2 regions of the Nocardioides sp. Leaf374 genome follow, and region 1 is predicted to be linked to the other one. Evidence: predicted binding sites of a transcription regulator. Region 1 holds the regulator's gene; the other holds the start of a gene.

Region 1 (15,713 bases):
GCGTGCGCGCCGAGGTGACCGTGGTGCCCAACGGGGTCGACCTGCGCCGCTTCGGCCCCACCAGCCCCGAGGACCGGGTCGAGGCGCGGGCGCGCCTGGGCCTGCGCGAGGCCCCGACGGTCGTGTGCGTGGGGCGGCTGAGCCACCAGAAGGGCCAGGACGGGCTGCTCGACGCCTGGACGTCGGTCCTCGAGGCCGTGCCGGGTGCCCAGCTGGTGCTCGTCGGCGCCGGGCCCGACGAGGCCGACCTGCGCCGGCGTGCCAGCGGCCTCCGCGGGGTCGTCTTCGCCGGCGCCCGCGTCGACGTGCCCGACTGGCTCTCGGCGGCCGACGTCGTGACCGTGCCCTCGCGCTACGAGGGCATGGCCCTCGCGCCGCTCGAGGCGATGGCGAGCGGACGCAGCGTCGTGGCCACCGACGTCCCGGGGATCGCCGAGGGCGTGGTCGACGGCGTGGGGGCCCTCGTGCCGCCCGGCGACCCGGACGCCCTCGCCGCGGCGCTGGCCGAGCGGCTCCTCGACCCCGCGCGGGCCGACGACGAGGGGTGGGCGGGCTACGACCACGTCAGCGCCGAGCGCGACGCCGCCGAGGCCGCCCGGCGCGTGGCCCGGCTGTCGCTGGGCCTGATGGCGTCACGCAACCGCGCCTGAGCGGAGCCGGACGACCCGCCGGGGGACGGGTCAGGCGCCGCGGCGCACCGACTCGGGCGTCCCCTCGGAGCCCCGGTGCCCGGCGGGCGGACGCTGCGCGCCGTCGATGCGACGTACGACGGCCGGGTCGACGGTGACCTCGGCGGCCCGGTCGCCGCCCGTCACGCGGTCGGCGGTCGTGGGGCCGGCCGAGGCCGGCGTTGCCGCGGGCTGGGGTCGCACGAGGGTGCGCGCGGTGCGCACCACGATCTTGACGTCGCCCCACAGCGACCAGTTCTCGATGTAGTAGTTGTCGGCCCGCACCCGGTCGTCGATGGAGGTGTCGCCCCGCAGGTCGTTGACCTGCGCCCACCCGGTCAGGCCCATCGGCACCCGGTGCCGGTGGCCGTAGCCCCGGGTCTCGCGGGAGAACTGCTCGACGAAGTAGGGCCGCTCGGGGCGCGGGCCGACCAGGCTCATGTCACCGCGCAGGATGTTGACCAGCTGCGGCAGCTCGTCGAGACCGGTGCGGCGCAGGAACCGGCCGACCGGGCCGATGCGGTGGTCGTTGTCGATGTTCCACGCCGTGGCGCTCTCGGAGGGGTCGGCGGGCTTCATCGAGCGGAACTTCATCAGCTCGAAGGTGCGACCGCCGCGGCCCACGCGCACCTGGCGGAAGATGACGCCCGGCCCGGTCTCGAGCCGGACCGCGAGCGCGATGCCGAGCATCAGGGGGGCGAGGGCGGCCAGGGCGGCCGCCGACAGGGTGGCGTCGAAGCACCGCTTGACGAGCAGGGCGTGGGGCCGCACCCGCCAGCGGCGCAGCCGCACGACGGCGACGTCGCGCACGACCTCGATGCGGCTGGGGCGGTCGAGGCCCATCATCTCGTAGAAGCGCGGCACCACGAAGACCTGGTGGTCCTGGCTCTGGCAGTAGCGCACCAGGGCCAGGGCCCGCTCGTCGGGCGCGTTGCCGAAGGCGAAGATGACGTCGTTGACGTCGAGGGCCCGCATCGCGTGGGGCAGGTCGCCGAGCGCGCCGAGCAGGGGCACGGGCAGGTCGAGGGCGGTCTCGACGTCGTCGTCGACGAACCCCACGGGGTGCAGCCCGAGGCTGCGGTCGGCGAGCAGGGCCGCCGCGAGGCGCCGGGCCACGCCGTCGGTGCCGACGATGACGACGGGGTGCGAGAGCACACCGCGCCGGCGCCCGGCCCGCACGAGCGTGTACGCCACCCCGCGCAGGGTCGCCAGCAGGCCGAGCGTCGTGGCCGCGAAGGCCGCGACCGGGCCGAGCACCGCTCCGCCGTCGCCCACGTCGAGGCCGCTGGTGGCCAGCAGCAGCAGCGTGGAGGCGATCGCGGTCAGGCTCAGGGCCGGCAGGTCCTCCAGGACCGACAGCACGAGTCGGGAGCGCTGGAGGCTGAGACCCCGGCTGACCACGGCGCCGCCGACGGCGGCGCACAGCACGGTGACGAGCGTGACGGAGTCGGCGACGACGAGGCTGGCACCCGTGACGGCCAGCAGGTCGGCGGCGATGAGCAATGGTGTGACGCTGGCCAGTCCTGGCACGACGTCGTCCATGTGAAGACGCATGTAACTGATACCCCCCGGTATGACACCACTCAACCTATCCCGGTGGGCCCGGTCCAAACCACCGGGGTGCGTGACGTGTCACACGGTGTGGCGCCGGGTGCCGGACCGCGGGCTGGCACGATGGCGACGTGGCGGTGGTGCGGTCGGTCAACGTGGGTCGTCCCCGTGCGGCGTCGTGGGCGACCACGGGGCGCACCTCCATCGACAAGTCCCCGGTCCGGGGGCCGGTGCGGGCGACGGCGGCGGGCCTGGTGGGCGACGAGGTGTCGAACCGTCGCCACCACGGAGGGCCCGACAAGGCCGTCTACGCCTACGCCCGCGAGGCGCTGGACGACTGGGCCGCGGAGCTGGGCCACGACCTGCCCGACGGACAGCTGGGGGAGAACCTCACCGTGAGCGGGCTCGACGTCGACGACTGCGAGATCGGCGAGCGCTGGGAGGTGGGGGAGGTCGTGCTGGAGGTGCGCTCGCCCCGCACCCCGTGCCGCACCCTGAGCGGCTGGATGGACCACTGCGGACTGCCCGCCGAGGCCTGGCTGCGGCGCTTCACCGAGCGGGCCCGCCCCGGCGCGTACCTCAGGGTGCTGGGGGAGGGGGCGCTGGCCGCCGGCGACGAGGTGCGGGTGCGCCACCGGCCCGGGCACGGTGTGACCGTCGCGCTGATGTTCCGGGCCGTGCACCTCGACCGGACGCTGCTGCCCCGACTGCTGGAGGTGCCCGACCTGGTGCCGGAGGCGCGGCTCGCCGCCGAGCGCTGGGTCGCCGGGGGCGCGCGTCCCGGGTAAAGCCTGGCCCGACACGGACCGCCTGGGGGGATCCGGTTACTGACGGGTCACGACGTGACGTAGGTTACGGGCACTGTCGTCGTCCACCGCAGGAGAGCGTCAATGCCCGCCACCATCGACCCCGGCTTCGTCGATCACCTCACACCCAACGTCGCCCTGCTGTTCCTCGACCGGGTGGCCACCTCGCCCGACAGCGAGGCCTACCGCTTCCCGGTCGGCGAGGCCTGGGAGTCGGTGACCTGGCGCCAGACCGGCGAGCTGGTCTCCCGGCTCGCCGCCGGCCTGCTCTCGCTGGGCATCGAGCCCGAGCAGCGCGTCGGCATCGCCTCGAGCACGCGCTACGAGTGGGTCCTGGCCGACCTCGCGATCATGCTCGCGGCCGGTGCGACCACGACGGTCTACCCCACGACCAACAGCGAGGACACGGCGTACATCCTCAGCGACGCCGAGTGCCGCGTGGTCTTCGCCGAGGACGACGAGCAGCTGGCCAAGATCGCCGAGCACCGCGGCGAGCTCCCGGCCCTCGGCACGGTCGTGACCTTCGACGGTGCCGCCGACGGCGAGGGCGTGCTCAGCATGGACCAGCTCGCCGCCCGCGGCGACGCCTACCTCGCCGAGCACCCCGACGTCATCCGGCGCACCGCCGAGGCGATCCCGGCCGACCAGCTGGCCACGCTGATCTACACCTCGGGCACGACTGGGCGCCCCAAGGGCGTGCGCCTGCTGCACCGCGGCTGGGTCTACCAGGGTGCGCTCATCAAGGAGCAGGGGATCCTCGACGAGACCGACCTGCAGTTCCTGTGGCTGCCGATGGCCCACTCCTTCGGCAAGGTGCTGCTCTCGGCCCAGCTCGCCTGCGGGTTCGCCACCGCCATCGACGGTCGCGTCGACCGCATCGTCGACAACCTCGGCGTCGTCAAGCCGACCTTCATGGGTGCGGCCCCCCGCATCTTCGAGAAGGCCCACGCCCGCATCGTCACCATGCAGGCCGCGGAGGGTGGCGCGAAGGAGAAGATCTTCACCAAGGCCTTCGAGGTCGGCACGACCGTCGACCGCCTCAAGCGCGAGGGAAAGTCGGTCCCGCTGGCGCTGCGGGTGCAGCACGGCCTCTTCGACAAGCTGGTCTACAGCAAGGTCCGCGAGCGCTTCGGCGGCCGCGTGAAGTTCTTCATCTCCGGCTCCGCCGCCCTCAACTCCGAGATCGCCGACTTCTTCCACGCCGCCGGCATCCTCATCCTCGAGGGCTACGGCCTGACGGAGAACTCCGCGGGCGCGGCGGTCAACCACCCCGACGACTACCGCATCGGCAGCGTCGGCAAGGCCATGCCCGGCAGCGAGATCCGCATCGGGGAGGGCGACGAGATCCAGATCCGCGGCCCCCACATCATGGCCGGCTACCACAACCTGCCCGAGGAGACCGCCAAGGCGTTCACCGAGGACGGCTGGCTGCGCACGGGCGACAAGGGCAGCCTCGACGCCGAGGGCTTCCTCACCATCACCGGCCGGATCAAGGACCTCTTCAAGACCTCGGGCGGCAAGTACATCGCCCCCTCGGCCATCGAGGCCAAGTTCAAGGCGCTGTGCCCCTACGCCAGCCAGTTCCTCGTCTTCGGCAACGAGCGCAACTTCGTGGTCGCCCTCATCACCCTCGACCCCGACGCGATGGCGACGTGGGCCGAGGAGAACGGGATGTCGGGCGCCTCCTACACCGACATCGTGCGCTCGGAGAAGGTCCGCGCGATGGTCGGGGGCTACGTCGACCAGCTCAACGAGCGGCTCAACCGCTGGGAGACCATCAAGAAGTGGGACCTGCTCGACCACGACCTGACCATCGAGTCCGGCGAGCTGACCCCCTCGATGAAGGTCAAGCGCAACGTGGTGGAGAGCAACAACTCCGAGAGGATCGCCTCCTTCTACTCCTGAGCGCAGGCTCCCCACAGGGGGCGCACAGACAGGACGACTCGAATGGGTGCCGGCGGGAGACCGCCGGCACCCGTTCCGTCTTCCGAGGAGAGCCATGACCCCGCACCAGCCCCACGACCACCACCACGGCGAGCTCGAGGACCACGACCTGGGCCTGAGCCACGACCTGCCCCGGATCGTGGAGCGCAACCGTCTCGGGCGGCGCCGCTTCCTCGCCGCAGTGGGTGGCGTGGGCGCGGCCACGGCGCTCGCGGCGTGCTCCGCCGACGCCGACTCGACGAGCAGCACCGGGAGCGGCACCGCGGGCGGCACCCCGCCGGAGGGCGGGCCCGGCGGCGCGGTGCCCACCGGGTCCGAGGTGGAGGTCGCCGAGGGCGAGATCCCCGAGGAGACCGCCGGTCCCTACCCCGGTGACGGGTCCAACGGCGTCAACGTGCTGACGGAGTCGGGGGTCGTGCGCTCCGACATCACCCGCAGCTTCGGCTCCGCCTCGGGCGTGGCCGAGGGGGTGCCCACGACGCTGCGCCTCAAGGTCTACGACCTCACCGGCGACGAGGCCGAGGTGCTGTCGGGGGCGGCGGTCTACGTGTGGCACTGCGACCGCGACGGGGAGTACTCGATGTACTCGGAGTCCATCGCGGAGGAGAACTACCTGCGCGGGGTCCAGGAGACCGACGAGAAGGGCTGGGTGGAGTTCACCACCATCTTCCCCGCCGCCTACTCGGGTCGCTGGCCCCACGTGCACTTCGAGGTCTACCCCAGCCTCGAGGACGCCACGAGCGCCTCCAACAAGCTGCGCACCAGCCAGCTGGCCATCCCCCAGGACGTCGCCGACGCCGTCTACGCCGAGGCCGAGGGCTACGAGCAGAGCGTCACGAACATGGCCCAGACCAGCCTCGAAAGCGACAACGTCTTCGCCGACGGCTACTCGCTGCAGCTGGCGAAGGCGACCGGGTCGGTGGCCGAGGGCTACACCCTGACCCTCAACGTCCCCGTCTGAGCCGTCCGGGTCCGAGCCGCCGCCGAGCCGCCCGGGCCCCGGGTGGGAGGATGGCCAGATGCCCTCCGCCCTGCCCGACGGCGATCCCGTCCCCGCCGACGGGTCCCTGCCCGAGGCCGCCCTGGCCGGTCTGGGCCGGCGCCCGTTCGGCCTCTACGTCCACGTGCCCTTCTGCGCCGTGCGCTGCGGCTACTGCGACTTCAACACCTACACCGCCGAGGAGCTCGGCCCCGCCGGGGGCGCCCCGGGGGCCTCGCGCTCGACGTACGCCGCCGCGGCGGTGGCCGAGGTCCGGCAGGCGCGACGGGTCCTCGGCGAGGTCGACCTGCCCGTGTCGACGGTCTTCTTCGGCGGCGGCACCCCCACGCTGCTCGACCCCGACGACCTCGGGGCGGTGGTGGAGGCGGTCGCCGAGGAGTTCGGGCTGGCCCCCGACGCCGAGATCACCACCGAGTCCAACCCCGACAGCGTCGACGCCGCCGACCTGGCTCGGCTGCGCGAGCTGGGTCTCAACCGCGTCTCCTTCGGCATGCAGTCGCAGGTGGGCCACGTGCTGCGGGTGCTCGACCGCACCCACGACCCCCGCCGCGTGCCGGCGGCGGTCGCGTGGGCCCGCGAGGCCGGCTTCGAGCAGGTCAGCCTCGACCTGATCTACGGCACCCCCGGGGAGAGCCTGGAGGACTGGGCCACCTCGGTCGACGCGGCCCTGGCCTGCGAGCCCGACCACGTCTCGGCGTACTCGCTCATCGTCGAGGACGGCACCGCCCTGGCCCGCCGGGTGCGCCGGGGCGAGCTGCCGATGCCCGACGAGGACGACCTGGCCGACAAGTACGCCCTCGTCGACGAGCGGCTGGTCGCGGCCGGGCTGGGGTGGTACGAGGTGTCGAACTGGGCCCGGGGCATGCCGGCCAGCGGAGCCCACCGCTGCCGCCACAACGAGCTCTACTGGACCGGGGCCGACTGGTGGGGCGTCGGTCCGGGCGCCCACTCCCACGTGGGGGGCGTGCGGTGGTGGAACGTCAAGCACCCCGTCGCCTACGCCGAGCGGATCGGCGCCGGGCTGAGCCCGGCGCACGCGCGCGAGGTGCTCTCACCGGAGGACCGTCGCGTCGAGCGGGTGCTGCTGGAGCTGCGGCTGCGCGAGGGCCTCCCGCTCGACGTCCTCGACGACGCCGGCGCCGCCGCCGTGCCCGGGCTGCGCTCGCGGGGCCTCGTGCGGGTCGAGGGTGACCGGGTCGTGCTCGAGGACGCGGCGCGCCTCGTCGCCGACGGCGTGGTGCGCGACCTGCTCAGCTGACCATGCGGATGGTCAGCGGGTAGCGGTAGAGCTCGCCGCGCGCCGAGCGCACCGAGCCGATGACGGTGAACACCAGCCAGACCAGCCCCACCACCGGCAGCAGCAGGAAGCCCACCAGCGCCAGGGCGAGCACGAGCGACACGACGCCGTAGATGAGGATGGAGAGCTGGAAATTGAGGCTCTCGACCGACTGCTGCCGCACGTAGGGCGAGGTGCCGCCCTTGAGGAGCAGCACGAGCAGCGGGCCGAGGAACGACAGGGCCACGAAGGCCGCGACGAGGGCCGACCAGTGCGCCGCACCGCCCCAGGTGCGCTCGTCGGGGGTCAGGCCGTCGGGCCCCGGGGTCTGGCCGTAGGGGGTCTGGCCGTAGGGCTGCTGGCCGTAGGGCGGTTGGCCGAAGGGCGGCTGGGACATGGGGCCTCCTGGTGCCGGTCGCGGTCAGTCGACCGTGACGAAGTCGATCAGCTCCTCGACCCTACCGAGCAGGGCCGGCTCCAGGTCGTCGTAGGAGGCCACCTTGCCCAGGATGTGCTTCCAGGCGCGCGCGATGTCGGCCTGGTCGCGGTGCGGCCAGCCGAGGTGCTGGCACACGCCCTTCTTCCACTCCACCGAGCGCGGGATCGTCGGCCAGGCCGCCAGCCCCAGGCGGTCGGGCTTCACGGCCTGCCAGACGTCGATGAAGGGGTGGCCGACGATCAGGACGTGCTTGCCCACCGCCGAGCGCGCGATGCCCTGGGCGATGCGGCTCTCCTTCGACCCCGGCACCAGGTGGTCGACCAGCACGCCCACGCGCCGCTGCGGCCCGGGCCTGAAGTCGACCAGGTGGTCGGCGAGGTCGTCGACGCCGCCGAGGAACTCCACGACGACCCCCTCGATGCGCAGGTCGTCGCCCCAGACCTTCTCCACCAGCTCCGCGTCGTGGCGGCCCTCGACGAAGATCCTGCTCTGCCGCGCGACGCGGGCCTTCGCCCCCGGCACGGCCACCGAGCCCGACGCGGTGCGCGTCGGGGCGACGGGGGCACCCGGGCGGGCCGGGGCCACGAGGATGACGGGGCGCCCCTCCAGCAGGAAGCCGGGGCCCAGGGGGAAGGTGCGCCGCCTGCTGCGGCGGTCCTCCAGCGTCAGCGTGTGCAGGTCCCGGTCGACCGCGACGATCTCGCCGACCCAGTCGGTGGTGACCTCCTCGACCACTGCTCCGAGCTCCGCGGGCGCCTCGACCGCGCGGCCCCGCTTCGGGGCGCGCCAGTCGCCGGAGAGCACGTCGCCGCCGTACCGATCACTCATCGCAGCAGGCTAGGACGCCCGTCGGTGCGAGCCGGCCCGGCGCGCCGGTCAGTGCCGGGTGTCGGGTTCCTCACCGTCGTCGTCGCCGTCGGACTCTGCGGCCGGCTTGCCGTCGTGGAGGAGGTCGCCGGCGTCCTCGCCGGCGGGCAGGCCCTCCGCGAGGGGGTTGTCGTCGCCGGGCACGAGGTCCTCGGGCAGCTGGTCGTCGGAGATGCCGGTCGTGGGCTCGTCGGGGGTCTCGCTCATGGGGCGACGCTAGTGCTCCGGCGGGCGGCCGGTCGACCGCCCGGCGGGGTGGTGACGGTGCGGGGTGGTGACGGCGTGGTGCCGCGGCGGGGCCGGGGGGCGGGTCAGACGAGGGGGAGCCGGCGCGGGGTGCGCGGCAGCTGGGAGTATCCGCGGGCGACCGCGTCGGTGAGGGTCGCGGCCGGGTAGGGCCACGCCCCCGTGGCCAGGGCCTCGGCCTCGGGCACGCCGCGGGCCACCAGGTCGCGGATCTCGGTGGCCACCAGGCCGATCTCGTTGCGCTGGACCTCGACGAAGTCGCGGCCGACCGGCGACCCGTGGCCGGGCACGACCACCGAGCGACCGGTGGTCAGCGACAGCACGACGTCGAGGCTCCAGGGCCACTCCAGCGGGAACGAGTCGGCGCCGTACGCCGGCACCGCGCCGTCCCCGGCACCGGCGGGCGGCGCCTCCTCGACGAGGTCGCCGGCCAGCAGCACGTCGACGTCGGGCACCCGCACCACGAGGTCGCCCGCGGTGTGACCGCGGCCGGGGTGGACCAGCTCGAGGGCGCGGTCGCCCAGGTCCAGCACCGTGGCGGAGGAGAACACGTGGTCGGGCACGACCACCTCGGTCGCGTGGACCTCCTCGGCGTGCTCGCCCCGGTAGTCGCCCGTGCCGCGCCGGGCGGCCTCGGTGAGCAGCGCGGCGGCCGTCTCGTGGGCGTGCACGGGCAGGGGCCCCCAGGCCTCGAGGAACGCCCCGGTGCCGAAGGCGTGGTCGTAGTGGTCGTGGGTGGTCACGACGGCCACCACCTCGCCCCGGCCGAGCGCACGGACGTCGTCGACCAGCGCGCGGCCCGAGGCCAGCGACCCGTGCGTGTCGACCACCACCAGGCCGCGCTCACCGCGGACCACCGTGACGTTGACGTCGCACCACGCGCGCCGCGAGACCCAGACGCGGTCGGCGATCTCCTCGAAGCCCATCGGCTCAACCTAGCCGGGTGCGGGACGCGGGGTGCGGGGTGCGGGGTGCGGGGAGCGGAGCGCGCCGCGCAATTGCGCTGGTTGAGCAGGCTGGGGCCGTCGGGGTGGTCGCGGATCACGCAGACCGGTGGGCGTCGAGGGGTGCGCGCTGCGCAATTGCGCTGGTTGAGCAGGCTGGGGCCGTCGGGGTGGTCGCGGATCACGCAGACCGGTGGGCCTCGAGGGGTGCGCGCTGCGCAATTGCGCTGGTTCAGCAGGGTGTGGCCGCCGGGGTGGTCGCGGATCACGCAGACCGGTGAGCCCTGCGCCCTGCCCCCTCCGCAATTGCGCTGGTTGAGCAGGCTGGGGCCGTCGGGGTGGTCTCCGATCACGCAGACCGGCGAGCCCCGAGGCGTGCGCGCTGCGCAATGGCGCTGGTTCGGCGGCTCAGGACCCCGGCGGTCCGCTCCGACCGGGCGACCCCGACCGCGCGAGGGTCGGCGGGGTCAGCAGATGCCGGCGCCGAGCTCGCGCCGCAGCATCGCGGCCAGCTCCGCGGGCGTGCGCGCGGCGCGGGGGAAGACCAGGCGGGTGACGTGGGCGCCGGCGTCGTCGATCCAGCGCACGTCGACCCCGCCGGCGGTGAGGTCGGCTAGCTCGGCGGCGATGAGGCGCTCGACGGGCACGCCGGCGGCCAGGGCGACCGAGGCGCGCAGCTCCTCGGGGTGGCAGCGGCCCGCGTGCTCCACGCAGCGCTGCAGGTAGCCGCGGTTGAGCGCGTGGGCGGGCGCGGCGTACTCCTCGACCGGCACGGTCAGCGAGGTGCCGACACCGTCGGGGCCGGTGAGCTGGAGGGCGACCTGCTCGGGCACCAGGCGCACGACCTGCCGCTCGTACTCGCAGCAGGGGCAGGCCTCCAGGCCGGCCAGGGAGAGGCGGCCCGAGACCGTCACCGAGGGAGGGCGGGCGCCGGCGGGGCCGGCGAGGGCGCTGTCGACGGTGAGCACGGCCCCGGCGCCACGGGCGGCGGCCAGGGCGAGGTCGCCGGCGGGGGAGCAGGTGAGGGTCGGCACGCCGTCGCGCTCGGCCATGCCCAGGGTGTCGTCGCGCAGCACGTCGGGGGCGCCCTCGACGACCAGCCCGGCGTCGGTGGCGCACGACAGGACCGCGCGCGCCTCGGCCGCGACCAGGTAGGGGTCGTGGAGGGGACGGGTCGAGCTCTCGGCGGTCATGCTGCCTCCGATCGGCGGGCGGTCCTGGGGCGGACGCCGTGACGGGTGGTCGTAGTTAGGTCAGCCTAACCTACCCGGGTCGTCGGGGGAGGGGCTCTCCGAGTCGGGTACGCCACACGCGCCGGAGCGCGGACGCCCGGCGGCCCGACGCGGTCCACGCCCGGGCTGCCGTGAGGGACCCGACCTTGTAGAGTTGGCACTCCACGGAATCGAGTGCCAATCGAGCGCGGCCGGGTGCCAGAGGCCCCGGGCCGGGCCGGCGGGAGGAGGCGGGATGCAGGAGGACCGCAGGCTCGCCGTGCTGCGAGCCATCGTGGAGGACTACGTCGCCACCGACGAGCCGGTCGGCTCCAAGGCGCTCGTCGAGCGGCACGGGCTGGGCGTCTCCTCGGCCACCGTGCGCAACGACATGGCCGTGCTGGAGGACGAGGGCTACATCACCCAGCCCCACACCAGCGCCGGTCGCGTGCCGACCGACAAGGGCTACCGGCTCTTCGTCGACCGGCTCACCACGGTCAAGCCCATGAGCACCGCCGAGCGCCGGGCCATCTCCACCTTCCTCGACGGCGCCGTCGACCTCGACGACGTGGTGCAGCGCAGCGTGCGGCTGCTCTCCCAGCTGACCCGTCAGGTGGCCGTGGTGCAGTACCCCACGCTGTCGCGCTCCACGGTGCGCCACGTCGAGCTGGTCTCCCTGGGCGCCCACCGGCTGCTCGTCGTGCTGATCCTCAGCACCGGGCGCGTCGAGCAGCGCGTGGTCGAGCTCGAGGGGGAGCTCGCCGACGAGGAGCTGGCCGAGCTGCGCTCGCTGGTGCTGCGCACCGTCACCGGCGCCACCATCGCCGAGGCCCTCGTGGCCCTGCGCGCCCTCGGCGAGGCCGGCGACCCCGACGGCCGGGGCCCGAGCGCAGCCACCGTGCAGGTGGTCGAGGTGCTCGTGGACTCGATGAGCGACCACCGCAACGACGCCCGCGTCGCCGTCGGCGGCGCAGCGAACCTCGCGAGGTACGGCGACAGCTTCGACTCCGCCGTGCGCCCGCTGCTCGAGGCCCTCGAGGAGCACGTCGTGCTGCTCAAGCTGCTGGGGGAGTCGGGCACCGGCGGGCTCGTCACGGTGCGCATCGGCGCCGAGGGCCCCTACGAGGAGCTGTCCTCGACCAGCGTCGTCTCCACCGGCTACGGCCCCCGCGAGGAGTCGCTGGCCACGCTCGGCATCGTGGGTCCCACCCGCATGGACTACCCGGGCACGATGGCTGCGGTGCGCGCGGTCGCCCGCTACGTCTCCCGCATCCTCGACGAGGCCTGAGCAGGCCCTCGCCGGCCGGGCCCGCGGGCCCGCCCCGCACCCGGGGCCCCCGCGCGCCCCACCAGACCAGCACGCCAGACCAGCACGCCAGACCAGCACGCCAGACCAGCACGCCAGAGCACGACGCACGACCAGCACGCACCACCCGGACGACGACGAAGGACCATCAGTGAGCCAGGACCTGTACGACCTCCTCGGGGTCGCCCGCGACGCGGACGGCGACGCGATCAAGAAGGCCTACCGCCGACTGGCGCGCCAGCTGCACCCCGACGTCAACCCCGACCCCGAGTCGCAGGAGAAGTTCAAGCAGGTCTCGATGGCCTACGAGGTGCTCTCCGACCCGCAGAAGCGCTCCTCCTACGACCGCGGCGCAGACCCCTTCGGTGGGGGCGGCCAGGCCGGCTTCGGGCAGGGTGCCGGGTTTTCCTTCACCGACATCATGGACGCGTTCTTCGGAGGCGGCGGTCAGGGCGGTGGCCAGGGCCGTGGTCCGCGCCCGCGCGTTCGTCGGGGGCAGGACGCGCTGATCCGCCTCGAGGTCGACCTCGCCGACGCCGCCTTCGGCGTCACCCGCGAGATCAAGGTCGACACCGCGGTGCTGTGCTCGACCTGCCACGGCGACGGCGCCGCACCGGGCAGCCAGCCGGTGCCGTGCGAGACCTGCCGGGGCCAGGGCGAGGTCGCCCAGGTGCAGCGGTCGTTCCTCGGCGAGATCCGCACGCTGCGCCCCTGCGCGGCCTGCCGCGGCTTCGGCACGATCATCCCCGACCCGTGCCGGGAGTGCTCCGGCGACGGCCGGGTGCGCTCGCGTCGCTCGCTGACGGTCAAGATCCCTGCGGGCGTCGACACCGGCACCCGCGTGCAGCTGACCGAGCAGGGCGAGGTCGGGCCGGGCGGCGGCCCCGCCGGCGACCTCTACGTCGAGATCCACGTGGCCGAGCACCCGACCTTCCGCCGCCACGGCAACGACCTCCAGTGCACCGTCACGGTGCCGATGACGGCGGCCGCGCTCGGCACCACGATCACGCTGCCGACCCTGGAGGCCGACGTCGTGGCCGACCCTGACGAGCCCACCGAGCTGGAGACCAGCTTCGAGATCGAGGTCCGCCCCGGCACCCAGTCGGGCACCGAGCAGGTGCTGCGCGGCCGCGGCGTGCCCGGACTGCGGGGCGGCCGGGGCGACCTCGTCGTCACCATCGCCGTCGAGACCCCCGGTCGCCTCGACGCGCGGCAGGAGGAGCTGCTGCGCGAGCTCGCCGCGCTGCGGGGCGAGGAGGCCCCCACGGGGTCGGTGCGCCCCGGCACCAAGTCGGTCTTCGGCCGGCTGCGCGACGCCTTCAACCCGCACTGAGCCGGTCGTGACGCTGCCGGTGCACCTCGTCGAGACCCTCGCCCACGCCCGGGTGGGGGCGCCCGTCGCGCTCGAGGGCGACGAGGCCCACCACGCCGTCGCCGTACGCCGGATGCGTGTCGGTGAGCGCCTGGTGCTGACCGACGGCCGCGGACGCACCGTCGTGGCCGCCGTGACGGCCACGGCCAAGCGGTCGCTGGAGGCCGTCGTGGAGGAGGTGGCCGACCACCCCGAGCCCGAGCCGTCGGTCACGGTGGTGCAGGCCCTGCCCAAGGGCGACCGGGGCGAGCTGGCCGTGGAGGTGCTGACCGAGGTCGGCGCGGCGGTGGTGGTGCCCTGGGCCGCCGCGCGGTCGGTCGCGGTGTGGAAGGGCGAGCGGGCCGAGCGGTCGCTGGCGCGGTGGCGGGCCACGGCCCGCGAGGCCGCCAAGCAGGCGCGCCGGCCCTGGCACCCGCAGGTCGACCCGCTCGCGCGCACCGAGGACGTCTGCGCCCTCGTGGCGGCCGCCGACCTGGCCGTCGTGCTGCACGAGGAGGCCACCGAGGCGATGTCGGCGCTGAGCGTGCCGGCCACCGGTCGCCTCGTCGTGGTCGTCGGCCCCGAGGGCGGCCTGACCGAGGAGGAGGTCGCGGCCCTCGTCGCGGCCGGCGCCCGCTCGGTGCGCCTGGGCGCCGAGGTGCTGCGCACGTCGACCGCGGGGCTCGCCGCCGTCGCGGCGCTGCTGGCGGCCACGCCGCGCTGGGGCTGAGCCCCACCACCTCGCGGGGCCGACGTCAAGTTGGGTACTCGCGACGCCGGCGGGGTACCGTCCCCGACGTCTCCGCCGCCCTGGGCGGACTTCCCCCGGTTCTGTCCCGGCGCGGGCTCCGGAGACGGCTCGACCCCGGCCTCGATGTGTGAGGCCGGGGTCGAGCGCCGCAGACGGTCCGGACCCGGAAAAGGCCCCCACGCCACGAGGCCGGAGCGTCTGCCCTGGTGCTTCGGAGTCGTGCTGCGGGTGGATTGGTCAGCCGACGGTGAAGTCCTTGGAGTCCTCGGTGGGGCCGGGGCCCTCGCCGCCGGCGTCGTCGGTCGACGCGACGAAGGTGTAGTCGCCGGGCTCCAGCGAGGACAGGTCGACCTCGGTCGTCCACGGGAAGAGCCGGCCCATGAAGCCGTCGGCGGTGGCGAACCCGTCGAGCACGACCTCGCCGGAGGCGTCGCGCACCTCCCACGGCACGGTCGCCTCGAAGGAGCTGGCCAGGCCCGAGGCCGTGACCGTGCCCGACAGGGTCGCGCCCTGCTCGGGCGCCGTGACGTTGACCAGGCCCAGCACCGAGAGCTGCGGGGCCTGCTTGACGCCCGCGGAGGTGTCGACCCCGAAGAGCGTGGAGGGCTCGCCGTCGAGCTCCGCGCGCAGCGGCGCCCGCTCCTGCTGCACCCCCTGCAGCGTGTAGACCACCTGCTGCACTGCGAGGCGGGCCTCGCGCGCCGACAGGCCGCCCCGCTCGGCCCACGAGGCGTCGGGGAGGGAGACCACGAAGGCGTCGCCGTCGTAGGAGACGGAGGAGAACGTGCCGGCGGGCACGAGCGAGCGGTAGTCGGGGTCGGTGGCCTCGCCGGTGGTGACGAGGTCGGCGGCGGCCTGGAGCGGGTCGCCGGAGACCTGGTGGAACTCGCGGAAGAGTCGCGGGCCCTGCGGGGCGTCGGCTACGAAGTAGGTCGGCACCGTCTCCGAGCCGGGGTCCTGGCTCGGCTCCTCGGAGGCGCTGGCGGTCGGGGCGCTGGCGCTGGGGGAGGTGGTGGGCTCCTCGCTGCCGCTGGGCGACTCCGAGGGGGTCGTGGAGGCGGTGGCGCTGTCGGAGGCCGTCGGGTCGCCGGCGGTGTCGTCGTCGGCGCCGCAGCCCGCGAGCACGCAGGCGCCGAGGGCGAGGGTGCCACCGACGGTGGCGAGACGGGTCCAGGGGGAAGCGGTCATGGGTCCATCCTCGGGGTGGGAGCCGGTCCAGCGCTGGAGGCGGGGGGCTCGCGTGTCGGGTCGGTGCTGGTGCGGGGTCGGCGCAGGTGAGACGCTCGGGGCGCCCCCGGGGTTGCGCCGGCGGCACGAGCGAGCGGTCCCGCCGGGGCCCGACGCACCCCACCG
Region 2 (15,713 bases), on a different contig from region 1:
CGTCGAGATGCGCCGGCCCCTGCGTACGGCGGTCTGGGCCGCGCCGACCGCGGAGGCCATGCGCGGGATCGGCCGCTCGCTGGCCGGCCAGCTCACGCGGGGCGACCTCATCGTGCTCACCGGCGAGCTGGGCGCCGGCAAGACGACCTTCACCCAGGGCCTCGGGGCGGGGCTGGGCGTGCGCGGCGGGGTGACCTCGCCGACCTTCGTCATCGCCCGCGTGCACCCCTCGGAGGTGGGCGGTCCGCAGCTGGTGCACGTCGACGCCTACCGCCTGGGCGGCCTCGACGAGCTCGACGACCTCGACCTCGACACCTCCCTGTCCGACGCGGTGACGGTGGTGGAGTGGGGCGCGGGGCTGGCCGAGGGCCTCAGCGAGTCGCGCCTGGAGATCAACATCGTGCGCGACCTCGACCCCGAGGGCAGCGAGGACCCGCGCCGGGTGGAGATCACGCCGGTCGGCCCGCGCTGGCACGCCCTGTCCTTCCGCGCCCTCGGCTGATCCCGGGTCGGTCCGCGGGCTGGGCTAGCCTCGGGCGCGTGCTGCTGACCTTCGACACCTCCTCGCCCCAGGTCTGCGTGGCCCTCCACGACGGCGACGACGTCGTGGTCGACCTGGTCTCCGAGCGCACCATGAAGCACGGCGAGCAGCTGGCCCCGCTCATCGAGAAGGCCCTGGCCCAGGCCGGCATCGTGCGCCAGGACCTCACCGCGATCGGGGTCGGCGCCGGCCCCGGGCCCTTCACCGGGCTGCGGGTCGGCCTGGTCACCGCGCGCACGCTCGGCTTCGTGCTGGAGCTCCCGGTCTACGCCGCCTGCTCCCTCGACGTGCTGGCCGTCGAGGCCGCCGACACCCTCGGCGAGCGGCTGGCCGGCGGCTTCGTCGTGGCCACCGACGCCCGGCGCAAGGAGGTCTACCTCGCCTCCTACGACGCAGGCGGCGCCCGCCTCGAGGGCCCGGTCGTCGACAAGCCGGCCGTGCTGGCCACCGACCGCCCCGTCGTGGGGGAGGGCGGCGCGCTCTACCCCGAGGCCTTCCCCGCCGCGCTAGGGCCGCAGCGCCCCGGCGCGGGCTGGCTGGCCCGCGCCATCGCGGAGGAGCGGGTCGAGCTGCTCGACCCCGAGCCGCTCTACCTGCGCCGACCCGACGCGGTGGCGCGCGCGGTGCCGGCCGCCGCCGCCCCGTGACGGGCCCGTGAGCGGCGCGCTCGTGCGCCGCGCGTCCCTCGCCGACCTCGACGCGGTGGTCGGCCTCGAGCGCGAGGGGCTCGGCGACGACGCCTGGAGCGAGGCGCTGGTCGGCGCGGGCCTCGCCGGCGACCTGCCCACCGTCGTCTACCTCGTGACGCAGGACGGCTCCGAGGTGGTGGGCCACGCCGTGGTCAGCCTGCCCCTGCCGGCGACCTCCGCCGCTGACCCGGGCCTCGACCCGGACCCCGACACCGACCCCGATCCCGCCGAGCTCCAGCGGATCGCGGTGGCCGCCGACCGGCGCCGCGGCGGGCTGGCCAGCGCCCTCCTGGAGGCCGTGGCGGCGCTGGCCCGCGAGGCCGGCGCCGAGCGGCTCCTGCTCGAGGTGCGCGAGGACAACGCCGGCGCCCGGGCCCTCTACGCCGCCCGCGGCTTCGGCGAGATCGCGCGCCGGTCGCGCTACTACCGCGACGGCACCGCCGCGGTCGTGCTCGAGCGTGCGCTCGTGGGGCCCGAGACGAAGGTGTGGACGGTCTCGTAGCCCAGCGAGGCGTAGACGGCCAGCGCCGGGGCGTTGTCGGTGTAGACGCCCAGCGTGACCACGTCGGCCAGGGCGAGGCCCGCGCGGGTCAGCGACGTCGACACCGCCCGGCCCAGCCCGCGGCCGCGCTCCCCGGGCAGCACCGCCACCCCGCGCAGGTGCCCGCTGCCGTCGGGCTGGGCGGCCAGGGCACCGACCGCCACCAGCGGGCGGCCCGGCCCGGGGCGGCGTACGCCGTGCCAGGTGAGGACGCCCGGGGTGTCGGAGCGGGCGAAGGACCCGGGGTTGGCGGCGTCGAGCACGGCGTCGACCTCCTCGGGGTGCGCGAGGCCGAGGTCGACCACCTCCGGGGTCGGTGCGAGCGGCACGTCGCCGCGCCGGGCCCGCATCCAGTGCCACGTCCACGGGTCGACCTGGCGCCACGGCGCCGGCACGACGTGGGCCGAGCGGGCCTCCACGCTGAGCCGCCCGGGCACCGGCGACGTGGCGGCGGCCAGCGTCAGCACGGGGCCGAGCAGCGCCGGCGGGCCCACCGCGGTCACGACGTCGACGGGCCCACCGGGTCGACCGCCCGGCCCCCACCACGCGGCCGCGGTCGGCCCGGCGAGCCACGCCCGCCGCACCCCCGCGCGCGGCACCTGGTGGTGCAGCAGCGCCGCGCCGCACCCGGCGTAGAGCTCCTCGACCGACACCTCCCGCGCCGGCTCGCCCGTCGGCCCCTCCCCGACGCCGCCGTCCACCCCGACCCCGACCCCGACACCCTCGTCACGCACCCCGCCATGCTGGCACGCGACCCCCGGCGCTCGACGGGCACAATGGGCGCGTGGAGCACACCGACGGACCCCTGGTGCTGGGCATCGAGACCTCCTGCGACGAGACCGGCATCGGCATCGTGCGCGGGCGCACCCTGCTCGCCGACGCGGTGGCCAGCAGCGTCGAGGAGCACGCGCGCTTCGGCGGCGTCGTGCCCGAGGTCGCGAGCCGGGCCCACCTCGAGGCCATGGTCCCGACCATCGAGCGGGCCTGCGAGACCGCGGGGGTCGCCCTGCACGAGGTCGACGCGATCTCGGTGACCCACGGGCCGGGCCTCGCCGGTGCCCTCCTGGTGGGGGTGGCCGCGGCCAAGGCCCTCGCGCTCGGCCTCGGCAAGCCGCTCTACGGCGTCAACCACCTGGCCTCCCACGTGGCCGTCGACCAGCTCGAGCACGGCGCGCTGCCCGAGCCCTGCGTGGCGATGCTGGTGAGCGGGGGCCACTCCAGCCTGCTGCGGGTGGCCGACGTGACCGGCCACGACGACGGCATCGTCTCGATGGGCTCGACCATCGACGACGCCGCGGGGGAGGCCTTCGACAAGGTCGCCCGGCTGCTGGGCCTGCCCTTCCCCGGGGGTCCCCACGTCGACCGGGTCGCCCGCGAGGGAGACAGCGTGGCCATCGACTTCCCCCGCGGCCTCACCGCCCGCAAGGACCTCGAGCGGCACCGCTTCGACTTCTCCTTCTCCGGGCTCAAGACCGCGGTGGCGCGGTGGGTCGAGACCCGGGAGCGCTCGGGGGAGCCGGTGCCGGTGGCCGACGTGGCGGCGTCCTTCCAGGAGGCGGTGTGCGACGTGCTGGTGCGCAAGGCGCTCGACGCGGCGGCCAGCGAGGGCATCGACGACCTGCTCATCGGCGGCGGGGTCGCGGCCAACTCCCGGCTGCGGGCGCTGGCGGAGTCGCGCGCCGAGACCCTGGGCATCCGGGTGCGGGTGCCGCGGCCCGGCTTGTGCACCGACAACGGCGCGATGGTGGCGGCCCTCGGCGCCGAGATGGTCGCCCGCGGCCGCACGCCCTCCTCCCTCGACCTGCCCGCCGACTCCTCGCTGCCCGTCACCGACGTCCTCGCCGGCTGAGCGTCCGGGGCACCGCCTAGGCTCGGGGCCACCGGCGCCGCTCGGCGCCATCCCCGACCGGAGGAGAACCATGCAGCAGGTGAAGGCCGTCGTCGCACGGGCCAAGGGACAGCCCGTCGAGGTCACGACGATCAACGTGCCCGACCCCGGGCCGGGCGAGGCCGTGGTCAAGATCCAGGCGTGCGGGGTGTGCCACACCGACCTGCACTACCGCGAGGGCGGCATCAACGACGACTTCCCGTTCCTGCTCGGCCACGAGGCCTCCGGCGTCGTCGAGGCCGTCGGCGACGACGTCACCTCGGTGGCCCCCGGCGACTTCGTCGTGCTCAACTGGCGCGCGGTGTGCGGCCAGTGCCGCGCCTGCGAGCGCGGCGAGCCGCAGTACTGCTTCGCCACCCACAACGCCACCCAGAAGATGACGCTGGCCGAGGGCGACGACGCCGGCACCGAGCTCAGCCCCGCGCTGGGCATCGGCGCCTTCGCCGAGAAGACCCTGGTCGCGGCCGGCCAGTGCACCAAGGTCGACCCGTCGGCCCGTCCGGCCGCCGTCGGCCTGCTGGGCTGCGGCGTGATGGCCGGCATCGGCGCGGCGATCAACACCGGCGCCGTGGGCCGCGGCAGGTCGGTCGCGGTCATCGGCTGCGGGGGCGTGGGCGTGGCCGCGATCGCGGGCTCCGCGCTGGCCGGCGCGAGCCCGATCATCGCCGTCGACATCGACGCCGGCAAGCTCGAGACCGCCAAGGCCCTCGGCGCCACCCACACTGTCGACTCCTCGACCACCGACCCGGTGGAGGCCATCAAGGAGATCTGCGCCCAGACCTACGCCGGGGCCGAGGGCGCCGACGTCGTCATCGAGGCCGTGGGCCGCCCGGAGACCTGGAAGCAGGCGTTCTACGCCCGCGACCTGGCCGGCACCGTCGTCCTGGTCGGCGTGCCGACCCCCGACATGACCGTGCCGGAGATCCCGCTCATCGACGTCTTCGGCCGCGGCGGCGCCCTGAAGTCCAGCTGGTACGGCGACTGCCTGCCCAGCCGCGACTTCCCGATGCTCGTCGACCTCTACCAGCAGGGCCGTCTCGACCTCGACGCCTTCGTGACCGAGGAGATCGGCATCGACGACGTCGAGGCCGCCTTCGCCAAGATGCACGACGGCGGCGTGCTGCGCTCGGTGGTGATCCTGTGAGCGGCGCTGCCGGGGGAGTGCGCATCGACCACGCCGTCTCCAGCGGCACCTTCAGCCTCGACGGCGAGACCCACCAGGTCGACAACAACCTCTGGGTCGTCGGCGACGACACCGAGTGCGTCGTCATCGACGCCCCCCACTCGGTCGAGGACATCCTGGCGCTGGTGGGCGAGCGCACCGTGCGCGCGATCCTGCTGACCCACGCCCACGACGACCACTCGCGGGTGGCGCCGGCCCTGCGCGAGCGGGTGGTGGCGCCGATCATGCTGCACCCCGACGACAAGCCGCTGTGGGACCTGACCCACCTCACCGAGGACGGCGAGGGCCACCTGTGGGACGTCGACCTCGGCGACGGCTTCGAGATCCTCGTCGGGGGCACGGTCCTGCGGGCGCTGCACACGCCGGGCCACGCCCCGGGGGCCGTGTGCTTCCACGCCCCGGCGCTGGGGTGCGTCTTCACCGGCGACACCCTCTTCCAGGGAGGTCCGGGGGCCACCGGTCGCTCCTACAGCGACGAGGACGTCATCAAGGCCTCGATCCGCGAGAAGCTCCTCGCCCTGCCCGACGAGACCGTGGTCCACACCGGTCACGGCGACGACACCACCATCGGCGCCGAGCGCGCCGGCCTGGCGGGCTGAGCCCGCTCCACCCGCGGCCCTCGCCCGCTCGGGCGAGGGCCGACGGGGCCGGCCTGGGTAAAGTCGTGAGGTCCCCCCAGGAGGTGCACGGTGCAGCAGCAGGTGCAGCACGACCCCGGTCCCGACCCGGCGACCGACGCGAGCGGTCCCCCGTCCCAGGACGCGACGACGACCCTCCCCCCGGTGGCCCTCGCCCCGGTCGACGACCCGGAGTGGGAGTCGGCGTGGAGCACCTACTGGGCCGCGCTGGAGTCGGGCGACCGCCACGGCGCCCTGGCCGTCGTGCGTGAGCGCCACGAGGGCGGGGCCGCCCCCATGGAGGTCATCGAGCGGCTCGTCGTGCCGGCCCAGGCCCGCATCGGCGACCTCTGGCTGACCGGTGGGTGGAGCGTGGCCCAGGAGCACCAGGCCACGGCGATCAACGAGGGCCTCGTGCACTGGCTGGGCTCCTTCGCCCCCGAGGCCGACGCCTTGGCGCCGCTGGTCATCGTCTCCTGCCTCGAGCACGAGCGCCACGCGCTCCCGGCGCTCATCGTGGCCGAGTCGCTGCTGCTCGCGGGCTACCGCGTCACCTACGTCGGCGGTGACCCCGAGCCCGCCGGGCTCCTGCACGACATCCTCAGCCTCAAGCCCCGGGCGGTGCTCTTCAGCGCCTCGCTCACCTCCTCGCTGGCCGGGCAGAAGTCGCTCTTCAGCTCCATCCGGGCCATCGGCATCCCCGTGGTGGTGGGCGGCCAGGCCTTCGGGGGCGACGAGACCCGCGCCCTCGCGCTCGGCGCGACCGCCTACGCCGCCACCCCGGGCGAGGCGGCGCGGGTCATCGACGCCCTCCCGTCACGGGTGCCGCAGACGGGTCCCGCCGAGGCCGGGCCCGCCGACGTGGAGGCCGCCTGGATCGCCGACTACCACCACGAGATCGCGCCCTACGTCGTGCGCGCGATCGCCGCCCGCCACGACGTCGCGGTCGGGGCGCCCTCCAGCGCCCCCGACTGGTGGACCGACTTCCCGGGCTACGTCGACCACGTCCTCGGCTGCCTCGCCGCCGCCCTCGTGGTCGGCGACGAGACCATCATGATCGAGGTGCGCGACTGGCTCGAGCGCGTGCTCGAGGCCCGCCGCGCCCCCGACGGCCTGGTCGCCGAGGTGTGGGGCCTGCTGGCCGAGCCGCTGCGCGGCCACCCCCTGGCGCGGGTCCACCTGGCCGGAGCGGCGCCGGGGCACGCCCCGGGCTAGAGCGGGCGCACCAGCAGGGCGGTGCCCTCGCCGGCCACGCGGGTCATCACCAGGGTGGCCTCGCCGTCACCCTGCAGCGCGAGCCGCTTGCGCAGCTGCTCGGGCACCACGTCGACGCCGCGCTTCTTGATGGTCAGCCGGCCCACGCCCCGCTCGCGCAGCGCCGCGCGCAGCTGCTTCTCGCGGTAGGGCAGCTCCTCGAGCACCTCGTAGCCGCGCGCGAACGGCGTACGGGTCGCGGAGTCGGAGGTGAGGTAGGCGATGTGGGGGTCGAGCAGGCCCGCGCCGTCACCGGCGTGCGCCGCGGCGACGGCGGTGACGAGCCCGGCGCGCACGACGGCGCCGTCGGGCTCGTAGAGGTAGGCCCCCAGGGACCGCACGGGAGCCCCGGGGTCGTCCTCGTCGGTGAGCGTGGCCAGGCCGCCGTCGCCGATGACGGTGGCCCGGCGGCGGGTGGTGGCCAGCCGGCCCGCCCACAGGGCGGCCTCCTTGACCTCCCCGTGGTCGCTGACCCACTCGGCCTCGACGCCCTCGGGCACGAGGTCGTGGGGGATCCCGGGCGCGACCTTGACGCACGCGTCGCGGCGCAGCAGGCCCTCGACGAACGACCAGGGCGGCGTCCAGTCGTCGACGTCGAAGGTGCGACCCCGTGCGGTGCGCCGCGCCGGGTCGGCGAAGGCGACGTCGAAGGGGGAGGTGTCGACCGTGGTGGCGTCGGCGACGACGGTCGCGCCGTCGAGGCCCAGCGCGGCCAGGTTGGCCCGCGCGACCTCGACCCGCACCGGGTCGAGGTCGACGCCCGCGCAGACGATGCCGGCCCGGGCGCCCGCCATCAGGTCCCCGCCGATGCCGCAGCCCAGGTCGACCAGCGAGATCGCCTCGAAGGCGCGCAGCCGGGCCGCGCGGTGGTCGGCGACGGCGCGACGGGTCGCCTGCTCCAGGCCGTCGGGGGTGAAGTAGAGCAGCCGGGCGTCCTCTCCCAGCTTGGCCTCGGCGCGGCGGCGCAGCGTGGCCTGGGTGAGAGCCGCGGCGACGTGGGCGGGGTCGGTCCCGGGGTGGCGCCGGCGCAGCGAGGCCGAGACCCGCAGCGGGTCCGGCGTCGCGGGCCCGGCCCGCAGGACGGCCACCGCCTCGGCGAGCAGGGCCTGGCCGTCGTCGGTGAGCAGCCACCGCAGGTCGTCGAGGTCCATGGCCGCGATCCTGTCAGGCCGTCCGGGTGCCGCCGCAGCCGCGGGGGACCCCGGCCCTGGCACTCAGGGTGAGCGAGTGCTAGTTTCTGGGTTGGCACTCTCCCCGTGAGTGTGCCAGCCACCCGCAGCGCAGCGCGACCCCCGCGACGGCGTGCCACGCGAGCGGTGGACCCAGACGTGCACCACCCGCCATCAAGTAGTGACGAAAGTGGAGGTCGACATCGTGTCGGTCAACATCAAGCCCCTCGAGGACCGCATCGTCGTCAAGACGCTCGAGGCCGAGCAGACCACGGCTTCCGGCCTGGTCATCCCGGACACCGCCAAGGAGAAGCCCCAGGAGGGCGAGGTCGTCTCGATCGGCCCCGGCCGCATCGACGACAAGGGCAACCGCGTCCCGCTCGACGTCGCCGTCGGCGACAAGGTCATCTACAGCAAGTACGGCGGCACCGAGGTCAAGTACGCCGGCGAGGAGTACCTCATCCTTTCCGCCCGCGACGTCCTCGCCGTCGTCTCCTGACGCACCTGGCATCCCGGCCGGCAGCGCTGCTGCCGGCCGGGTCCAGTCGCGTCAGGGCCAGTGCTTGAAAGCCTCGTGCTTCTAAGGAGAACGCATGCCCAAGATTCTTGAGTTCGACGAGAGCGCCCGCCGCGCCCTCGAGCGGGGCGTCGACGCCCTCGCCAACGCCGTCAAGGTGACGCTCGGCCCCAAGGGCCGCTACGTCGTCCTCGACAAGAAGTGGGGCGCGCCGACCATCACCAACGACGGCGTGACCGTCGCCCGTGAGATCGAGCTCGACGACCCCTTCGAGAACCTCGGCGCGCAGCTGACGAAGGAGGTCGCCACCAAGACCAACGACGTCGCCGGTGACGGCACCACCACCGCCACCGTGCTCGCCCAGGCCATGGTCCACGAGGGCCTGCGGGCCGTCGCGGCCGGCGCCAACCCGATGGGCCTCAAGCGGGGCATGGACCTCGCCGCGGCCGCCGTCGGCGACGCCCTGCGCGACGCCGCCCGCGAGGTCGACTCGGTCGAGGACATGGCCTCCGTGGCCACGATCTCGAGCCGTGACAAGGTCATCGGCGACCTGCTCTCGCAGGCCTTCGACAAGGTCGGCAAGGACGGTGTCATCACCGTCGAGGAGTCCAACTCCATGGGCACCGAGCTCGACTTCACCGAGGGCATGCAGTTCGACAAGGGCTACCTGTCGCAGTACTTCGTCAGCGACCCCGAGCGCATGGAGGCCGTCCTCGACGACCCCTACATCCTCCTGCACCAGGGCAAGATCTCGGCGATCGCCGAGCTCCTGCCGCTGCTGGAGAAGGTCATCGCCGCCGGCAAGCCGCTCTTCATCCTCGCCGAGGACGTCGAGGGCGAGGCCCTCTCGACCCTGGTCGTGAACAAGATCCGCGGCACCTTCAACGCCGTCGCGGTGAAGAGCCCCGCCTTCGGTGACCGCCGCAAGGCGATGATGCAGGACATCGCGACGCTGACCGGTGGCGAGATCGTCGCCCCCGAGGTCGGGCTCAAGCTCGACCAGGTCGGCCTCGAGGTGCTGGGCCAGGCCCGCCGCATCGTGGTCACCAAGGACAACACCACCATCGTCGACGGCGCCGGCGACGCCGCCGCCGTCGAGGGTCGCGTGAACCAGATCAAGGCCGAGATCGAGAACACCGACTCCGACTGGGACCGCGAGAAGCTCCAGGAGCGCCTCGCCAAGCTGGCCGGCGGTGTCTGCGTGATCAAGGTCGGCGCCGCCACCGAGGTGGAGCTGAAGGAGAAGAAGCACCGCATCGAGGACGCCGTCTCCGCGACGCGCGCCGCGATCGAGGAGGGCATCGTCGCCGGTGGCGGCTCGGCCCTCATCCACGCGGTGTCCGTGCTCGAGGGCGACCTCGGCCTCACCGGCGACGAGGCCGTCGGCGTGCGCATCGTGCGCAAGTCGGCCGACGAGCCGCTGCGCTGGATCGCGGAGAACGGTGGCGTCAACGGCTACGTCGTCACCACCAAGGTCCGCGAGATGGGCGTCGGCAACGGCTACAACGCCGCCACCGACACCTACGGCGACCTGGTCGCCCAGGGCGTGCTCGACCCGGTCAAGGTGACCCGCTCCGCGCTGGTCAACGCCACCTCGATCGCGGCGATGCTGCTGACGACCGAGACGCTCATCGTCGAGAAGCCCGAGGACGAGGACGACGCCCCCGCGGGCGGCGGCCACGGCCACGGGCACGGCCACTGAGCCGCTAGGCACCACCTGATCCACCGGCGGCGCCGGGTCCCTCACGGGGCCCGGCGCCGTCGTCGTCGGTGCCGGGACCGGTCGGCAGGCCGGTCAGGTCAGCCGCAGTCGGGCGCGACCGCCGGGCGCTCGACGCCGCGGAGCAGCCACACGGTGCGGCCCTCGTCGCCGCAGCCCGCACCGTGCGCGACGTACTCGCTCCCGACGAGGTCGGCGAGCGCCGCACCGCCGGCCGGGCTCCACGTGGTGAAGTCGACCCACTCCACGATCCACGTCGGACGCTCCGGTCCGGCGACCACCGCGCCCAGGTCGGCGAGGTCGGGGTCGAGGGTGCGCATCGGCAGGCTCCACAGGTGCTCGTACGGCGAGGCCATGCCGCTCGCCAGCTGGAGGTCGGCGCGCCCCCCGAAGACGACCATCGTGTCGCCGGGCGCGGCGGCCCGCCCGACGGCCTGCCCGGTGCGCACCTCGTCGAACTCCTGCAGCCCGCTGGCCTGGATCACGACCCACCCCAGCAGGCAGACGACGGTGGAGGCGGCCGCGCCGAGGATCACCGCCCGCATGCGCAGGCCGCGCCGCGACCCGTGGCGCACCAGCAGGGCGGCGCACAGCGCCGTGGCCGGGAGCAGGGCCAGCAGGTAGTCGCGCCAGAAGCTGCCGCCGAGCACCAGCGCGGTGACGTCGAAGAGGACCAGGGTGGCGGTCGCGGCGGTGAGGGCGGGGTCGCCGGCCCACTCGCCACGCACGTGCACCACGAAGCCGGCGACGATGAGCAGCATCCCGGCCCCGACGGCGCTCAGCACGAGGGTGGCCAGCCGCGTCGCGGGCTCGCCGGTGGCCTCGCCGGCCAGCGCCACGGCGGCGTCGGAGCGGAAGCCGTAGACGGCGTACCAGAGCACGTCGAGGCGCACGCCCTGCGTCCACGCCCACGCCACCGTGGCGGCGACCGGGGTGGCGGCGCCCGCCAGCCCGGCGAGCGCGAGGCGGGCGAAGGTGCCGGGGGCGACGGCCCGGGTGAGCAGGGAGGCGAGGAGGAGCGCGCCGGCGAAGGCCAGGCCGCCGGCGAGGTTCTGCTTGAAGCCGACCGCGGTGCAGGCGAGCACGCCGGCCAGGAAGGCCAGGGCGGCCGAGTCGCGCCGCAGGGCGAGCAGCGAGAGCCAGCAGCCCGCCATCACGAAGGGCACGCCGAGGAGCTCGCCCTTGACCGCGACGGCGTCGATGAGCGTGTTGGCGCTCATCGCGGCCACCGCGACCGCCACCCACCCGGCGGCGCGCTCCCCGGCCACGAGCCGGGCGGTGCGGGCCGCGGCCACGACCAGCAGGGCGGCGGCCAGCGCGCCCAGCACCCGGATGAACAGCGGCCCCCCGAGGAGGTCGGAGAGCCGGAAGACCTCGATGAGCAACGGGGGCCGGTCGACGAAGTAGCGTCCGTAGACGCTGTCGGGGGAGGGGTCCCAGGAGCGGGCGACCAGCAGGAAGCCGGCCTCGTCGGCCCGCACGGGCCGCGAGAGACCGGGCAGGCGCAGCAGCACCACGAGCACGGCCGCCAGCGGCACGGTCCAGCGTGACTCGACGGCCGCGCCGACGCGGTGCACCACGCGGTGGACCACGGACGGCGCCAGCGTGCGCGCAGGTGCCGTCGTCATGGGCGACAGCCTCTCAGGCCGGGGGCCGCCCACGTCGCACCGCAACGCTGCGAGCAGCCGTTGCACGCCCGAAACATCCCCGATCCCTCCCGGCAACGCGCGACGGCGAGCGTGGGCGACATGCTGTGGAGAGTGCGCACGACCATGCCCGACCGTCCCGGCGGGCTCGCCCGCCTGGCCCAGCGCTGCGGCGAGGCGGGGGTCAACATCCTGGGTCTGCAGATCTTCCCGGGCGCCGACGCCGTGACCGACGAGCTCGTGATGCGCACCCCCGAGGGCTGGGACGTCCACGACCTCGCGCTGCTCGTCGAGGGGTCGGGGTGGACCTACGTGTCGGCGACCCCGTGCTCGGCCGCCGCCCTCTCCGACCAGCCGACCCGCTACGTCCAGGCGGCGCGCACGATCCTGGCCCGCCCGACCTCCTTCCCCGAGGTGGTCGCCCGCCTCTTCGACGCCGAGTCCGACCCCGCGCCGGGTGACGGCCCGCCGCAGGACTCCCTGGAGCTGACGGTGGGCGACGTGCAGGTGCAGGTGCGCCGGGCGGCGCCCTTCACCGAGACCGAGCGCGCCCGCGGCGCGGCCATGGCCGACCTGGTCAGCGACGTGCTCCAGCGCAGCCGCGAGTCGGCGGCCATCGGCACGACCAGCCCGGGCCGGCGCCTGGGCGGCGGGGCGACCCCGGAGTACGCCGTGGACGGTGCCTCGGTCTCGGCCGTGCTCGACGGCGTCGTGGTGGGTCTGGCCACCGTCCACGACCCGGTGCCCGGTGACGACGGGGCGGTGGTGCGCCCGGTGGCGCTGCGGGTCGACCCCGGCTTCCAGCGCCGCGGCATCGGCACGCGCCTGCTCGTGGACGCCTCGAGGCTGGCCCACATGCTCGGCGCCGACGAGATCCTGCTCACCACTCGCTCCGACAACCAGGCGGTGCTGCCGATGGTGCTGGCCGCGGGCATGCGGGGGCGGATCAGGATGGCCGCCGACGTGCTGAGCGTCAGGGTCCCCGTGCGCGACCTGAAGCCGCTTCCCGGCTGACCCGCGGTTAGGCTTGGGGGGTGGAGCTCCCTGACAAGTTCGCCGCCCTCGGGCTGACCTACGACGACGTCCTGCTGCTGCCCGGTCACTCCGACCTGGCGCCGGCCGACATCGACACGACCTCGCGGCTGACCCGCGAGATCTCGCTCAAGGTCCCGCTCGTGAGCGCGGCCATGGACACCGTCACCGAGTCGCGCATGGCCATCGCCATGGCCCGCGAGGGCGGCCTCGGCGTGCTCCACCGCAACCTCTCCATCGAGGACCAGGCCTACCAGGTCGACCTCGTGAAGCGCACCCAGACCGGCATCATCTCCAACCCCGTCACCATCGGCCCCGACGCGACGCTGGAGGACCTCGACCGCATCTGCGGGGAGTACCGCGTCTCCGGCCTGCCGGTGGTCGACACCGACAACCGCCTGCTCGGCATCATCACCAACCGCGACCTGCGCTTCACCCCGGTCGCGGAGTGGGCGACGACCAAGGTCGACGAGATGATGACGCCGATGCCGCTCATCACCGGCCACGTCGGCATCTCGCGCGACGACGCCACGCTGCTGCTGCGCAAGCACAAGCGCGAGCGGCTCCCGCTGGTCGACGACGCGGGCCGCCTGGCCGGCCTGATCACCGTGAAGGACTTCGTCAAGGGCGAGCAGTTCCCCCACGCCTCCTACGACGGCGCCGGACGGCTCATGGTCGGCGCGGCCATCGGCTACTTCGGCGACGCCTGGGAGCGGGCCACCACCCTGGTCGAGGCCGGGGTCGACGTGCTGGTCGCCGACACCGCCCACGGCAACGTGCGCCTCCTGCTCGACATGGTCGCGCGCCTCAAGGGCGACCCCGCGACCCGCCACGTGCAGGTCATCGGCGGCAACGTCGCGACCCGCGAGGGCGCCCAGGCCTTCGTCGACGCCGGCGCCGACGCGGTCAAGGTCGGCGTGGGCCCGGGCTCGATCTGCACCACCCGCGTCGTGACCGGGGTCGGCGTGCCCCAGGTGACGGCGGTCTACGAGGCCTCGCTGGCCTGCGCCCCCGCCGGCGTGCCGGTGATCGCCGACGGCGGCATGAAGCACTCCGGCGAGATCGCCAAGGCGATCGTGGCCGGGGCGGAGTCGGTCATGGTCGGCTCGCTGCTGGCCGGCTGCGAGGAGTCGCCCGGCGACCTGGTCTTCGTCAACGGCAAGCAGTTCAAGGCCTACCGCGGCATGGGCTCGCTCGGCGCGATGTCGAGCCGCGGCAAGAAGTCCTACTCCAAGGACCGCTACTTCCAGGCCGAGGTCACCAGCGACGACCAGATCGTGCCCGAGGGCATCGAGGGCCAGGTGGCCTACCGCGGTCCGCTCTCGGCGGTGGCCCACCAGCTCATCGGCGGGCTCAACCAGTCGATGTTCTACGTCGGTGCGCGCACCATCCCCGAGCTGCAGGACAAGGGCCGCTTCGTGCGGATCACCTCGGCCTCGCTCAAGGAGAGCCACCCCCACGACGTCCAGATGACCGTCGAGGCTCCGAACTACACCGGCCGCTGATCCGCCGGGCCTCCTGCACGTCGGGGCCCCGGCGCACCTCTAGTAGCCTTCCCCGGTGACCGAGATCGAGATCGGCCGGGCCAAGCGCGCCCGGCGTGCCTACTCCTTCGACGACATCGCGATCGTGCCCTCGCGGCGCACCCGCGACCCCGAGGAGGTCAGCACCCACTGGCAGATCGACGCCTACCGCTTCGACCTCCCGGTGCTCGCGGCACCCATGGACTCGGTGATGTCGCCGGCGACCGCCGTCGCGCTGGGTCGCCTCGGCGGCCTCGGCGTCCTCAACCTCGAGGGCATCTGGACCCGCTACGAGGACCCCGAGTCGCTGCTGGCCGAGGTCGCGGGGCTGGAGGGCGTCGACGCCACCCGCCGGATGCAGGAGATCTACGAGGAGCCGATCAAGCCCGAGCTCATCACCGAGCGGCTGCGCGAGGTGCGCGAGGCCGGGGTGACCGTGGCCGGCTCGCTGTCGCCGCAGCGCACCAAGGAGTTCGCCAAGGCCGTGGTCGACGCGGGTGTCGACATGTTCGTCATCCGGGGCACGACGGTCTCGGCCGAGCACGTCTCCAGCCAGGCCGAGCCGCTGAACCTCAAGGAGTTCATCTACGAGCTCGACGTGCCGGTGATCGTGGGCGGCTGCGCGACCCACCAGGCCGCGCTGCACCTGATGCGCACCGGTGCCGCCGGCGTGCTGGTCGGCTTCGGGGGCGGGGCCGCCCACACCACCCGCACCGTGCTCGGGATCGCCGTGCCCATGGCCAGCGCCGTGGCCGACGTGGCCGCGGCGCGCCGCGACTACCTCGACGAGTCCGGCGGGCGCTACGTCCACGTCATCGCCGACGGGTCGATCGGCCAGTCCGGCGACGTCGCCAAGGCCATCGCCTGCGGGGCCGACGCGGTCATGGTCGGCTCTCCCTTCGCCCGCGCCACCGACGCGCCGGGCCACGGCTTCCACTGGGGCACCGAGGCCCACCACGCCGAGCTGCCGCGCGGTCGGCGCGTGCAGTTCGAGACCGTCGGCACCCTCGAGGAGATCCTCTTCGGCCCGTCGCGGGTCGCCGACGGCACGATGAACCTCATCGGCGCCCTCAAGCGCTCGATGGCGACCACGGGCTACACCGACGTCAAGGAGTTCCAGCGGGTCGGGGTCGTCATCGGCTGAGGCGTGAGAAGGCTTTCCCGGCCGAGAGCTACCGAAGGGTAGTCGCGGAGACCGCAGTCACATACTCTCGGTACATGAACGCCGCGAACCCCAGTCCGGCCGGCGGCCCGCTCGTCGAGGGCCCGCACGACCCCGAGCACGACCCGACCGCGTCCTACGCCCTCGAGCCCGACTACGTCGCCTCGCTGACCCAGCGCGTCCTGGCCACCTCGGGGGAGACGGTGCAGGTGCACTCGCCCCTCGACGGGG

What was found. Region 1 encodes HrcA, which represses chaperone genes, less so after heat shock. Its sites were predicted from a motif close to TTGGCACTCGNNNNNNNCGAGTGCCAA; they were not measured.
Region 2: the regulator HrcA is predicted to act here: its motif matches at 7,921-7,947, upstream of groES (co-chaperone GroES).

What each region holds. Positions count from the first base shown of each region.
Region 1 is NZ_CAKASO010000024.1:8,693-24,405, forward strand. It holds gene LPA27_RS11865 (glycosyltransferase) at 1-650, shown strand, start outside; gene LPA27_RS11870 (sugar transferase) at 681-2,222, opposite strand; gene LPA27_RS11875 (MOSC domain-containing protein) at 2,351-3,007, shown strand; gene LPA27_RS11880 (AMP-dependent synthetase/ligase) at 3,110-4,930, shown strand; gene LPA27_RS11885 (3,4-dioxygenase subunit beta) at 5,025-5,930, shown strand; gene hemW (radical SAM family heme chaperone HemW) at 5,989-7,227, shown strand; gene LPA27_RS11895 (DUF4870 domain-containing protein) at 7,220-7,642, opposite strand; gene LPA27_RS11900 (DUF3097 domain-containing protein) at 7,667-8,512, opposite strand; gene LPA27_RS11905 (hypothetical protein) at 8,561-8,758, opposite strand; gene LPA27_RS11910 (MBL fold metallo-hydrolase) at 8,863-9,723, opposite strand; gene LPA27_RS11915 (hypothetical protein) at 10,209-10,934, opposite strand; gene hrcA (heat-inducible transcriptional repressor HrcA) at 11,209-12,240, shown strand; gene dnaJ (molecular chaperone DnaJ) at 12,410-13,591, shown strand; gene LPA27_RS11930 (16S rRNA (uracil(1498)-N(3))-methyltransferase) at 13,599-14,339, shown strand; gene LPA27_RS11935 (Gmad2 immunoglobulin-like domain-containing protein) at 14,598-15,548, opposite strand.
Region 2 is NZ_CAKASO010000007.1:35,155-50,867, forward strand. It holds gene tsaE (tRNA (adenosine(37)-N6)-threonylcarbamoyltransferase complex ATPase subunit type 1 TsaE) at 1-502, shown strand, start outside; gene tsaB (tRNA (adenosine(37)-N6)-threonylcarbamoyltransferase complex dimerization subunit type 1 TsaB) at 541-1,188, shown strand; gene LPA27_RS05040 (GNAT family N-acetyltransferase) at 1,196-1,732, shown strand; gene LPA27_RS05045 (GNAT family N-acetyltransferase) at 1,654-2,505, opposite strand; gene tsaD (tRNA (adenosine(37)-N6)-threonylcarbamoyltransferase complex transferase subunit TsaD) at 2,556-3,620, shown strand; gene LPA27_RS05055 (S-(hydroxymethyl)mycothiol dehydrogenase) at 3,691-4,803, shown strand; gene LPA27_RS05060 (MBL fold metallo-hydrolase) at 4,800-5,441, shown strand; gene LPA27_RS05065 (cobalamin B12-binding domain-containing protein) at 5,532-6,674, shown strand; gene LPA27_RS19225 (THUMP-like domain-containing protein) at 6,671-7,864, opposite strand; gene groES (co-chaperone GroES) at 8,088-8,381, shown strand; gene groL (chaperonin GroEL) at 8,476-10,101, shown strand; gene LPA27_RS05085 (hypothetical protein) at 10,200-11,747, opposite strand; gene LPA27_RS05090 (GNAT family N-acetyltransferase) at 11,892-12,779, shown strand; gene guaB (IMP dehydrogenase) at 12,800-14,302, shown strand; gene LPA27_RS05100 (GuaB3 family IMP dehydrogenase-related protein) at 14,358-15,464, shown strand; gene LPA27_RS05105 (succinic semialdehyde dehydrogenase) at 15,539-15,713, shown strand, end outside.